2 regions of the Streptomyces sp. NPDC096323 genome follow, and region 2 is predicted to be linked to the other one. Evidence: riboswitches for the same ligand, from Rfam matches in the RefSeq annotation. Region 2 holds a riboswitch; the other holds the start of a gene.
The links. Region 2 has a riboswitch for cyclic di-AMP ahead of ABTX18_RS30320 (M23 family metallopeptidase). Riboswitches for the same ligand answer to the same signal wherever they lie in the genome.
Positions count from the first base shown of each region.

Region 1: linked by a shared signal. The riboswitch ahead of ABTX18_RS31030 (C40 family peptidase) and the one ahead of ABTX18_RS30320 (M23 family metallopeptidase) in region 2 are both predicted to bind cyclic di-AMP.

Region 1 is NZ_JBEOSI010000013.1:53,735-59,257, reverse strand. It holds gene ABTX18_RS31060 (8-amino-7-oxononanoate synthase) at 1-195, shown strand, start outside; gene ABTX18_RS31055 (DUF397 domain-containing protein) at 245-451, opposite strand; gene ABTX18_RS31050 (helix-turn-helix domain-containing protein) at 476-1,333, opposite strand; gene ABTX18_RS31045 (ATP-binding protein) at 1,542-1,985, shown strand; gene ABTX18_RS31040 (LysR family transcriptional regulator) at 2,025-2,942, opposite strand; gene ABTX18_RS31035 (LysE family translocator) at 3,016-3,663, shown strand; gene ABTX18_RS31030 (C40 family peptidase) at 3,697-4,170, opposite strand; cyclic di-AMP (ydaO/yuaA leader) riboswitch at 4,174-4,344, opposite strand; gene ABTX18_RS31025 (hypothetical protein) at 4,701-5,009, opposite strand; gene ABTX18_RS31020 (ATP-dependent Clp protease proteolytic subunit) at 5,017-5,523, opposite strand, start outside.
Region 2 is NZ_JBEOSI010000012.1:149,115-154,637, forward strand. It holds gene ABTX18_RS30305 (bifunctional acetate--CoA ligase family protein/GNAT family N-acetyltransferase) at 1-221, opposite strand, end outside; gene ABTX18_RS30310 (HPr family phosphocarrier protein) at 394-675, shown strand; gene ABTX18_RS30315 (GntR family transcriptional regulator) at 857-1,549, opposite strand; gene ABTX18_RS30320 (M23 family metallopeptidase) at 1,803-2,639, opposite strand; cyclic di-AMP (ydaO/yuaA leader) riboswitch at 2,653-2,820, opposite strand; gene ABTX18_RS30325 (M16 family metallopeptidase) at 3,049-4,431, opposite strand; gene ABTX18_RS30330 (M16 family metallopeptidase) at 4,458-5,523, opposite strand, start outside.

The sequences.
Region 1 (5,523 bases), on a different contig from region 2:
CGCGCGCCCTCGGCCGAGGCCGCCGTGCGCTGGGCGGCCGACTGCCGTGCGGCCGGCATGGCGGTCGGATGTTTCCGGCCACCGTCCGTACCGGACGGCATCTCCCGGTTGCGGCTGACGGCGCGCGCCGACCTGACGGACGAGCAGATCGCGCACGCGGTGGGGATCGTACGGCGGACCGCGCCGGCCGGCTGACCCGCCGGGGAACCGCCATGCCGGAACGCCGGAACGCCGGGCCGTCGGCTCAGCGGACCGAACCGCCGTTCAGGGCGGTGACGAAGGACGTCCAGGCCGCGCCGGAGAACTGCAGAGGCGGCCTGGATACGTCCTTGGAGTCACGCACGGCCAGTCTCCGGCCGCCGAAGCGCGCGGTCTCCACGCAGTTGTTCATTCCCGTGCTGCGGCTGCTGCGCCGCCAACGTAACGCGTGCTGTGCGAGGCCATCCGGCATGACGCCCCCCTCGGGCAGTCAGGGTCACCGACCGTCGCTCATTGCGGCGATCAGGTCCAACGAGTGCTCCGGCGACAGCGCGTGTGCCTGCAAGGTGCGGAAGGCCGAGCTGTACGCCTCAAGGTCTTCTTTCCGCTCCAGGTAGAGGCTACTCGTCAAATGGTCGAGAACGACCACATCCAGATCAGAGGTGTTCGGAAAGGAAAAGATAACGAAAGGTCCGGTGAGGCCCACATAGCCGCCCACCGAGAAGGGCAGCAATTGGAAGCACACGTGCGGGAGTTGGGCCACCCGGCTGAGGTGCCGCAACTGCTCCCGCATCACCCGGCGGCCGCCGACCCCGCGTCGCAGTACCGCCTCGTCCACCACCGCGCTCAGCCTCAGCGGAGGGTCGCTCCGCAGGACTCCCTGCCGCGCCAGCCGCACTTCCACCAGCGAGTCCAGCTGTCCGACGGGCAGTCCGTCGAGTGAGGCCCGGGTCACCGCGCGGGCGTAGTCGGCGGTCTGCAGGAGACCCGGCACCACCGACGTCTCCAGGGTGCGGGCGGTGCGCGCCTGTGACTCCAGGCTGATGAAGTCGCGGTACTGCGGCGGGATGAGACCGCGGTACGCGTGCCACCACCCCGCGCCCCCACCGCCCGCCGAACCCGCGAGCGCCTCCAGGACCTCGCGCAGCGTCGGGTCGTCCGTGCCGTACACGTCGAGCAGCCGGGCCACATCGCGGGGCCGGACTCCGCTCACGCCGGTCTCGATCCGGCTGACCTTCGACTGGTGCCAGCCGAGCAGACGAGCCGCGTCCCGGCTCGTGAGTCCCGACGCGTGACGCAGACTCCGCAGCTCCTCCCCGAGCTTGCGGCGTCGCACCGCGGGGCCGTGCCGCATGGGGCGCCTCCCTCCCACTCCCGCCGAGCGGACAGTGTGCCGCCCTTACGGGGCATCCGGGGCAGAGTTCACCGCTTTGAGCGACAGATATATGCATATCTTGGTGGATCGTCGTTACAGAAGGCAGCATCAGTGGCAATCTGGCGCGAAGCACAACCCGGACCATCGATCGCGGGGTCGCTTCCGGGTGGGAAAGGGACGGCTCGCCATGGCAGACCATCAAGAAGCAAGCGTCACTCTGCCGAGCGAGCCGGTCTCGGTCTCCGCGGCCCGGAGGTATGTGGCACAGGTACTGGCCGAATGGGGACTGCCCGCGGGTACGGACACGGGCGAGACCGTCCGGCTCATCGTCTCGGAGCTCGCGACCAACGCGGTCCAGCACACCTTCGGACAGTCGCCCACCTTCACCGTGGATCTCCGCCTGGAGCGTGAGGAGCAACTGCGCCTCGGAGTGACGGACAGTCACCCCCGTCGGCCCCAGCGGCTCCCGGCGGCCGTGCAGCAGGACAACGGCCGCGGCATGGTGATCATCCGCTCGCTGGCCAAGGAGTACGGGGGCCGGCTGACCGTCACCCCCACCCCGGACGGCGGAAAGACCGTCTGGATCGCGCTGCCCTGGCACGTGCCCGTATCCGTACCCGTCGAGCACTGACGCGCCTCCGCCCCTGCCCGGCGAGCGCCGCACTCGCCGTCACTGTGACGCCGCGGCCCGCCCGAATCCGCTGCGCAGCAGAGCCCGCAAGGTCGCCGCCGCGGCGCTCGTACGGTCTCCGCGGTGCACCACCGAGATCGTCCGGCGGAACGAGGCCGGATCCAGCCGGCGGACGGACAGCGGCGTCGGCGACATCGCGGCCACCATCTCGGGAACCACCGCCATTCCGATGCCCGCACTCACCAGAGCGCACACCAGCGCATAGCCGGGGGACTCGCAGACCACCGCGGGCAGCGCCCCCGCCTCGGCGAGTGCGCTCTCCACCCCGCGACGCGGCGGATGCGTGGGCGCGCTGCTGATCAGGGGCCGGCCCGCGAGCTCCGTCACCGGGAGCCGCCCGCTGCCGTCGGCCAGAACCTGCCCGGCGGCCGTGATCAGCACGAGTTCCTCGACCAAAAGCGGCTCGGAGACGACACCCGGGGGCGGCGGCGACGCGGGGGCGGGCTCATAGGCGTGGCTCAGGGCCAGATCCACCTCGCCGGCCGCGACCGCGGCCACCCCGCCCGGCGGCTCGTAGTCGGTGACGACCAGTTCGACGTCCGGGTGCGCCCGGCGGAACGCGCTCAACACCGGGGGCAGCAGATGGATGCCTGCGGTGGTGAAGGTGCCGACCCTCAGGCGTCCGCCGGAGAGTCCGGCCAGGCCCGCCAGTTCGTGGCGGGCCTGCTCCATCTCGTCGAGGACCCGCCGTGCGCGCCCCGCGAGAAGTTCGCCCGCCGCTGTCAACCGGGCGCCCCGGTGATGCCGTACCAGCAGCGGCGCCCCCGCCTCCCGCTCCAGTTTGGCGAGCTGCTGGGAGAGCGCCGGGGCGGTGTAGCCCAGGCGGACGGCGGCCCTGGTGATCGAACCGGCCTCGGCGACCGCCACCAGCGCCGCCAGCCGTGTGGGGTCGTACATTAAGCGTTCCTTTTGGCAGGCCCTAGAGATTGCAAGTACATGCTAAAGGCTCTCCAGGTCCAGAGTGGAGCCCATGGACACCCAACTGACCGCCTTCGTCGGAGTCGCCGCTGCCATGGTCGCCCTGCCGGGCGCGGACTTCACCGTCGTCGTACGCAACGCCCTCGCCTCGCGCGCGGCGGGGGTGGCGACGGCCCTCGGGGTCGCCGGGGGTCTTCTCGTCCACACCGCGCTCGCCGTGGCGGGCCTGGCCGCCGTGCTCGTGGCGGTGCCCGCGCTGTTCCGCACCGTCCAGGTCCTGGGCGGTGCGTACGTGCTCTACCTGGGCCTCAGCGCCCTGTACGCGGCCCGGCGGCGCGGCGCGCAGGGGGCGGAGGCCGGGCAGGACAACGGGCACGATGAGCGGGCCGCGAGGGGAACCGGGCGCGCACTGCGCCAGGGGTTCCTGACCAACGCGCTGAACCCCAAGGCGCCCGTACTCTTCCTCAGCCTGCTGCCGCAGTTCGTCCCGGCCGGGGCCGCCCCCCTGCCCAGGACGCTGCTCCTCGCCGCGATCGTCGTGCTGATGGCGCTGATCTGGTTCCCGGCCGTGGCGCTCCTGGTGGACCGCCTCGGCCGGTGGCTGCGCCGGCCGCGTACCGCCCGGGCGATCGAGGGCGGCAGCGGCGCGGCACTCACCGCACTGGGACTCGTCCTGGTGACGGGCCCGCTGCTGCACTGACGCGGGCGCGCGCTCGGGTACGGGGGAGTGGCTTCAACGGACCCGTCCGTAGGAGACGCTCCTCGTCCAGATCTTCTCCAGGCGGACCACGGCCCCGGTCTTGGGCGAGTGCCAGATCTTGCCGCTGCCCGCGTAGATGCCCACGTGGTAGATGCTGCGGCCGGAACGGAAGAAGACCAGATCGCCGCGCTGTCGTTGGGAGGGCGAGATGTGGCGGGTCTTGTTGTACTGCTGCTGGGCCGTGCGCGGGAGTTTCTTGCCCGCCTTCTTGAACGAGTACAGCGTCAGCCCGGAACAGTCGAAGCGGCTCGGTCCGGTGGCGCCCCACCGGTAGGGCGCCCCCTTCTTCGACGCGGCGATGTTGAGCGCCTTCATCGAATGCGTCGCGGCCTGGGCGTCGGTCGCGGCGCCGGGAACGAACAGCGTGCCGCCGACGGCGGCGAGAGTCATGGCCGAGGCCGTAGTGGCCCGGGCAAGCAGAGACGGGACATGAACCTGCGCAGTCATGCGCAACCCTTCGTCAGCCGCCTGTGAAGGATGACCTGTCGGGTTCGGGCCGGCGAAGTGGCCCGGCCGCATACGCGGCTTCACCCCGAGGGTCGGCCGGAAATCCGGTCGGCCCGTTGTGCTGGGTCCTCCACTCCTGCCGATCCACTCCTGTCGACCAGGCATCCGGACGGCGGCAGGACTCGGCGTCCGCCCGGACCGCCCCGCCGCGGTGGCGGGGGCTTGTCGTCCCAGGGATCTTGACTCACCGCGTGCCGGATTTCCGAGGTGAAACGGCGATATGTGACCCTCGTCACGAATGACCTGTTCGGGTGGCGAGATGCCCTCCGGGGCGCTGTCGCCATGCGTCGACCGATGCCGTACCAGCGACGTAACGGCAGATCTCACCCACGGTCCGGCTCGAAAGCGCAAATCGAGCTGTCCCTCGTGCGAAGTAGCGCCTACGCCGAACGAGGGAGAGAATTCGGTCGCCGCGTCGGGCGTGTCGGCCGACGGGCTGATCAACGTCGGGCGTGCCGCCGACAGACCGGTCAACTCGGCGGGTCGGGCGGCAGGGCGACCCGCCGCGAGCGCCGCTCGCCGTCGAGAACACGCAGCGCCCTGGTCAATGTGGCCGCGTGGATCCGGGATTCGCCCCGCTCGTGCATCAGTGCGAGCGCGTCCCGCAGGGCGGCCGCGTGCGAGGCCAGCGCCTGGGCGGCGCGCAGGGCGCTGTACGTGTCGCATCCGTGGGCCGGATTGATCCGGCCCACCTGGTCGAGGACTTGCAGATAGCGGTCGATGAACTCGCCCTCCGCGCGGGTCAGGGCGGGCAGTGGCGCGAACTCCGGTGGCTCCATCGCGGATTCACCGCGCCGGGTGCGGCGGGACGGACAGTCCGCGGTTCTGCACGATGTGGTCGATCAACCCGTAGTCCTTGGCGTCCTCGGCGTCGAGGATGAGATCGCGCTCGGTGTCCGCGGTGATCTGCGCGGCGGTGCGGCCGGTGTGACGGACCAGCATGCCGGTCAGCGTCTCGCGCATCCGGTCCAGTTCCCGGGCCTCGATCTCCAGGTCGGACGGCTGCCCCTGTACGGGCTCGGCGAGTTCGGGCTGCTGCACGACTACGCGGGCGCCCGGCAGGGCGTGCCGTCGGCCGGGCGCGCCGGCTGCCAGGAGCACGGCCGCGCCGGCGCCTGCCTGGCCGAGGCAGAAGGTCTCCACCTCGCAGGTGAGGTACGCCATCGTGTCGTAGATGGCCGTCATGGCCCCGAACGACCCACCCGGGGAGTTGATGTAGAGCTGGATCGGCCGGTCGGGCGCGTCGTGTTCCAGGTACATGAACTGGGCCACCAGGTCGGTGGCCGCCGTGTC
Region 2 (5,523 bases):
GTGAAGCGGTGGACGTCCTTGGCGGAGAGCCGGGGGTAGGGGGCGAAGAAGCGGTAGTACTTCGACTCGTCGGAGACCTGCTCGTAGAAGCTGACCAGCCGTTCGGCATCGTCCGTGGTGATGGGCCTGATGCGCGCGGTGCCGCCGTCGCGGAGCACCACGTCCGCCTCCCAGTGATCGGGGTAGGCGTGATGCGGACTCTGCTCCGGAGAGGGCTGCATGGCCAAAGCGTACGGCTCCGCCAGCGGTCGCGTGGGTGCCGGGGCGGGGGCAGTGTGAGGGTTGCCGGGCGACGGTGCGGCGTGGTGGGAAGGGGGCGGCGGGTCGGCCGGAGCATCGCGCACTGCATGAGAGACTGGTCTAGACAACCATTGATTCGTGAAGGGCAGAACCATGGCTGAGCGCCGCGTCAACGTCGGTTGGGCCGAGGGCCTGCACGCCCGCCCCGCTTCCATCTTCGTCCGTGCCGCCACGGCTTCCGGCGTCCCCGTCACCATCGCCAAGGCCGACGGCAACCCGGTGAACGCGGCCTCCATGCTCGCCGTGCTCGGTCTCGGCGCGCAGGGCGGCGAGGAGATCGTGCTCGCCTCCGACGCGGACAACGCCGAAGCCGCCCTGGACCGCCTGTCCAAGCTGGTCGCCGAGGGGCTCGACGAGCTTCCGGAGACCGTCTGATCCCGTCGGGTCACGCACTGCGGGAATTCCCGCGCGAGAGCCGCGGCACCCTTGACGGGGAGCCGCGGCTTTTTCGTACGGACACATGCGCTCGCGTCACCGCACGGCTCCGCCATCAATGAATTCGGGCAGCGAAAAGAAAGCCCTGCGGAATGCCTATTCTTTGTATACGGCGCAATTGTTAATGCCGGCCGCTCGGGGTGTTTACGACATGTTGCGAAGTCCTCACCCGGGCGGCGTCCGGCCGGCCGGGGCGGCGCAGCCGGTACGCGGCGGTGGCCCGCTCGGCGTGCTGGGCGGTCAGCGCCCTCGCCCTCTCCGCGTCGCCGCGCGCCACGGCGTCCACGATCGCTCCATGCTCGGCCCAGGAATCGGCCGGACGGGCCGGCTGCTCGATCGTGTACATCCAGGCGGTCTTGTGCCGGAGCTGGGTGAGCAGCGCGATCAGACCGGGACTGCCGGAGGCCTGCGCGAGGGTTTCGTGGAACCAGCCACCCAGGGAGCGCAGGTCCTCGCCCTCGCCCCGGCGGGCGCGCTCCTGACCGAGCCTCACCAGGCCGCGCAACACCTTGAGGTGCGCGTCCGTGCGGCGGTGGGCGGCGCGGGCCGCGCCGAGCGGCTCCAGCAGCGTCCGGACCTCCAGGAGGTCGGCGGCCTCCTGCTCGGTGGGCTCGGCGACGCAGGCTCCGGCGTGCCTGCGGGTGACCACGAATCCCTCGGATTCCAGGGTGCGCAGCGCCTCCCGTACCGGGACGCGGGAGACCCCGTACCGGCGTGCGAGCACCTCCTCGGTGAGTCGGCTGCCGCGTTCGTAGACACCCTGGACGATGTCCTCACGGATTGCCGTGCATACCGAATGCGCCGGAATGCGCATGTCCGAACCTCCGCCTTAATCCCCGCGAAACGCGGCCGATCGACGCCTGCCCTGCGACTCTATTGCAATGCGGTCGCATTTCCGACGGCGGGTGGAAATTCATGAATATCTTTTGGTCTCCGGCCACCCGGGCACACCGGTGCGTGCAGCCCTCCGGTACGCGGAGACGGCGAAGACCCCGGCGTGATGCCGGGGTCTTCGAGTCTTCGGAACGGCTGTCCGGGGATCGGCTGTTCCGGGTGGGTCAGGAGGGTCAGACGAAGACGCCGTGGGCGCGCAGGTAGGCGACCGGGTCCATGTCGGAGCCGTACGAGGGTGTGGTGCGGGCCTCGAAGTGGAGGTGCGGGCCGGTCGAGTTGCCGGTGGAGCCGGAGAGGCCGATCTGCTGTCCGGCGCCGACGCTCTGGCCGACGGACACGCCGATCGACGAGAGGTGGCCGTACTGGGTGTACGTGCCGTCCGTCATCCGCAGCACGATGTTGTTGCCGTATGCCCCGCCCCAGCCGGCCTCGACGACCGTGCCCGAGCCGACGGCGACGACGGAGCTCCCGGACGCGGCGTGGAAGTCGATGCCGGAGTGGCTTCCGGAGGACCAGAGCGAGCCGCTGGACTTGTAGCCGGTGGTCACGTACGAACCGGCGACGGGAAGCTGGAAGGCGCCGAGCCGGGCGCGTTCGGCGGAGCGCGCGGCGCGGGCGGCGCGCTCACGGGCCTCCTCGGCGCGGGCGACGGCCTTCGCCCTCGCGGCGGCCTTCGCGGCGGCCTTGGCTTTGGCGTCGGCCTTCGCCTTCGCGGCGGCCTTCGCCTTCTTGGCCTCGGCCTCGGCCTTCTTCTCGGCGACGTCGGCCTGGTGCTGCTGCGCGTCCGCCTGCGCCTCGATCCGGTCGGCGAGCACGTTCTCGATGGCGATGACCTGGGTGAGGCCGGTCTCGCCGGCGGCGGGGGTCTCGGTGTCCGCGGCGAGGGCCGGCGAGGCAAGTCCGCCGATGACGCCGGTGGTGGCCAGGGTCGCGATGCCGATGGCCTTCGCGCCGCTGCGCGTCAGACGGCCCGGGGCACGGTGCTTCCCGGAGGCACGGGTGAACGCCATGAAGTGGCTGGTCCTTTCCTTCCTTCTCGCCTACCGGGTTAGCTGACGGGTTCGGAGCAGGAAGGTCTCCTACGGATCCACCCGCCTCGTACGAGGCGCGGGCATCCGATTCACCCCAGGGACTGCGTGGGTCCCCGGCTCCCCGGGCTCGCGCCTGACGGGGACTCGGCGATGACTGCCCGGTACGTCGCGGATGCGGCATACGAGTGACGGACAGCGGAGCCGACGCTAGGCGGGGGCGCTTGCCCGCACCAAACGGACAGGCCGTTTTGTCGTGTATCCCACAGGGCAGACAGGCAACCTCTCCCGCAAAGCGGGCAAAAGGGAAGACCCCGACGGAGTCCGCTCCGTCGGGGTCTTCCTTTTGCCCCGGTATCAGGGGAAGTGGCCGCGGCCGTCAGTTCAGCCGTCAGCCGGTAACGACCGACACCTCACCGATGCCGAGGGCCCTGACGGGCTCCGCGATCTGCGAGGCGTCGCCGACCAGGACCGTGACCAGCCGGTCGCCCGGGAAGGCGTTGACCACGGCCGCGGTCGCCTCGACCGTGCCGGTCTCCGCGAGGCGCGCGTACAGCTGTGCCTGGTAGTCGTCCGGGAGGTGCTGCTCGACCTGGTCGGCGAGGGTGCCCGCGACGGAGGCAGCCGTCTCGAACTTCAGCGGGGCGACGCCGACGAGGTTCTGCACGGCCGTCTCGCGTTCGGCGTCCGTCAGCCCTTCGGCGGCCAGGGTCCGCAGGACCTTCCACAGGTCCTCCAGGGCCGGGCCGGTGGACTCCGTGTCCACGGAACCGCTGATGGCGAGCATCGCGGCACCCGTCGCCCCGGACGCGGAGCCCGGGGCCGAGGAGCGCAGGACCTGGGCGAAGGCCCGTACGCCGTAGGTGTAGCCCTTCTCCTCGCGCAGCACCCGGTCGAGCCGGGAGGTGAGCGTGCCGCCCAGGCAGTACGTGCCGAGCACCTGGGCCGGCCAGACGCTGTCGTGCCGGTCCGCGCCGATCCGGCCGATCAGCAGCTGCGTCTGCACAGCGCCGGGGCGGTCCACGATCACCACGCGGCCCGTGTCGTCGGCGGTGATCGGCGGGACGGGCCAGGGCTCGGCGGTGTTGCCCGACCAGTCCCCGAGGGTGTCGGCGAGCAGCGCGTCCAGGTCGATGCCCGTGAGGTCCCCGACGACCACGGCGGTCGCGGTCGACGGACGGACGTGCGCGTCGTAGAAGGCGCGCACGGCCGCGGAGTCGATCCGGGCCACGGTCTCCTCGGTGCCCTGGCGGGGGCGCGACATACGGGCCGTAGCCGGGAAGAGTTCCTTGGAGAGCTGCTTGGCGGCACGGCGGGCCGGGTTGGCCTGCTCGTGCGGGATCTCGTCCAGCCGGTTGCCCACCAGCCGCTCGATCTCGCTGTCGGTGAAGGCGGGAGCCCGCAGCGCCTCGGCGACCAGGCCGAGCGCCTTGGCCAGCCGCGAGGCCGGAACCTCCAGGGAGACCCGGACGCCAGGGTGGTCGGCGTGGGCGTGCAGGGTGGCACCGCAGCGTTCCAGCTCGGCGGCGAACTCCTCGGCGCTCTGCTTGTCGGTGCCCTCGGACAGCGCTCGGGACATGATCGTGGCGACCCCGTCCAGGCCCTCGGGCTCGGCGTCCAGAGGGGCGTCGAGGAAGATCTCGACGGCGACGACCTGCTGGCCGGGGCGGTGGCAGCGCAGCACCGTGAGGCCGTTGGGCAGGGAGCCGCGCTCGGGCGCGGGGAAGGCCCATGGCCTGGCCACGCCGGGGGCGGGCTGCGGGTGGTACTCCATCGGAACTCCAGTCGCGGCAGCGTCGGTCACTTGTCCGCTCCTTCGTGCGCGTCGGTGTCGGTGGCGGCGTCCGCCTCTTCGGCGGCCTCGGCGGGCGCGAGCGGCTCGTAGACCAGCACGGCCCGGTTGTCGGGCCGCAGCTGGGCCCTGGCGGCCGCCTTGACCTCCTCCGCGGTCACGTCGAGCACCCGGTGCACGGCTGTCAGGGCGAGCTGCGGGTCACCGAACAGCACGGCGAACCTGCACAGTTCATCGGCGCGGCCCGCGACCGTACCGAGGCGGTCCAGCCACTCGCGCTCCAACTGGGCCTGGGCACGCTCCATTTCTTCGGGCGTGGGGCCTTCCTCGGCGAACCGGGCCAGCTCCTCGTCGACCGCGGTCTCGATCTGCGCCACCTCGACGCCGCCGGACGTCTTGACGTCCAGCCAGCCGAGCGAGGGCGCGCCCGCGAGCCGCAGCAGCCCGAATCCGGCCGCGACGGCCGTCCGGTCGCGGCGGACCAGGCGGTTGTGCAGCCGGGACGACTCGCCGCCGCCCAGCACGGTCAGTGCGAGGTCGGCCGCGTCGCACTCGCGCGTGCCGTCGTGCGGCAGCCGGTAGGCGGCCATCAGCGCACGCGCCGGCACCTCCTCGCGGACCTCCTCGCGCAGCTGGCTGCCGATGATCCCGGGGAGCGTGCCGTCGCGCGGCGGCTGCTTGCCGTCGTGCGAGGGGATGCTGCCGAAGTACTTCTCGATCCAGGCGAGCGTCCGCTCGGGGTCGATGTCGCCGACGACGGAGAGCACCGCGTTGTTGGGCGCGTAGTACGTACGGAAGAAGGTCCGCGCGTCCTCCAGTGTCGCCGCGTCCAGGTCGGCCATCGAGCCGATCGGGGTGTGGTGGTACGGGTGGCCCTCCGGGTAGGCGAGGGCCGTCAGCTTCTCGAACGCGGTGCCGTACGGCACGTTGTCGTAGCGCTGGCGGCGCTCGTTCTTGACGACGTCACGCTGGTTCTCCATGGACTCGTCGTCGAGCGCGGCGAGCAGCGAGCCCATCCGGTCGGCCTCGAGCCACAGGGCCAGCTCCAGCTGGTGCGTCGGCATCGTCTCGAAG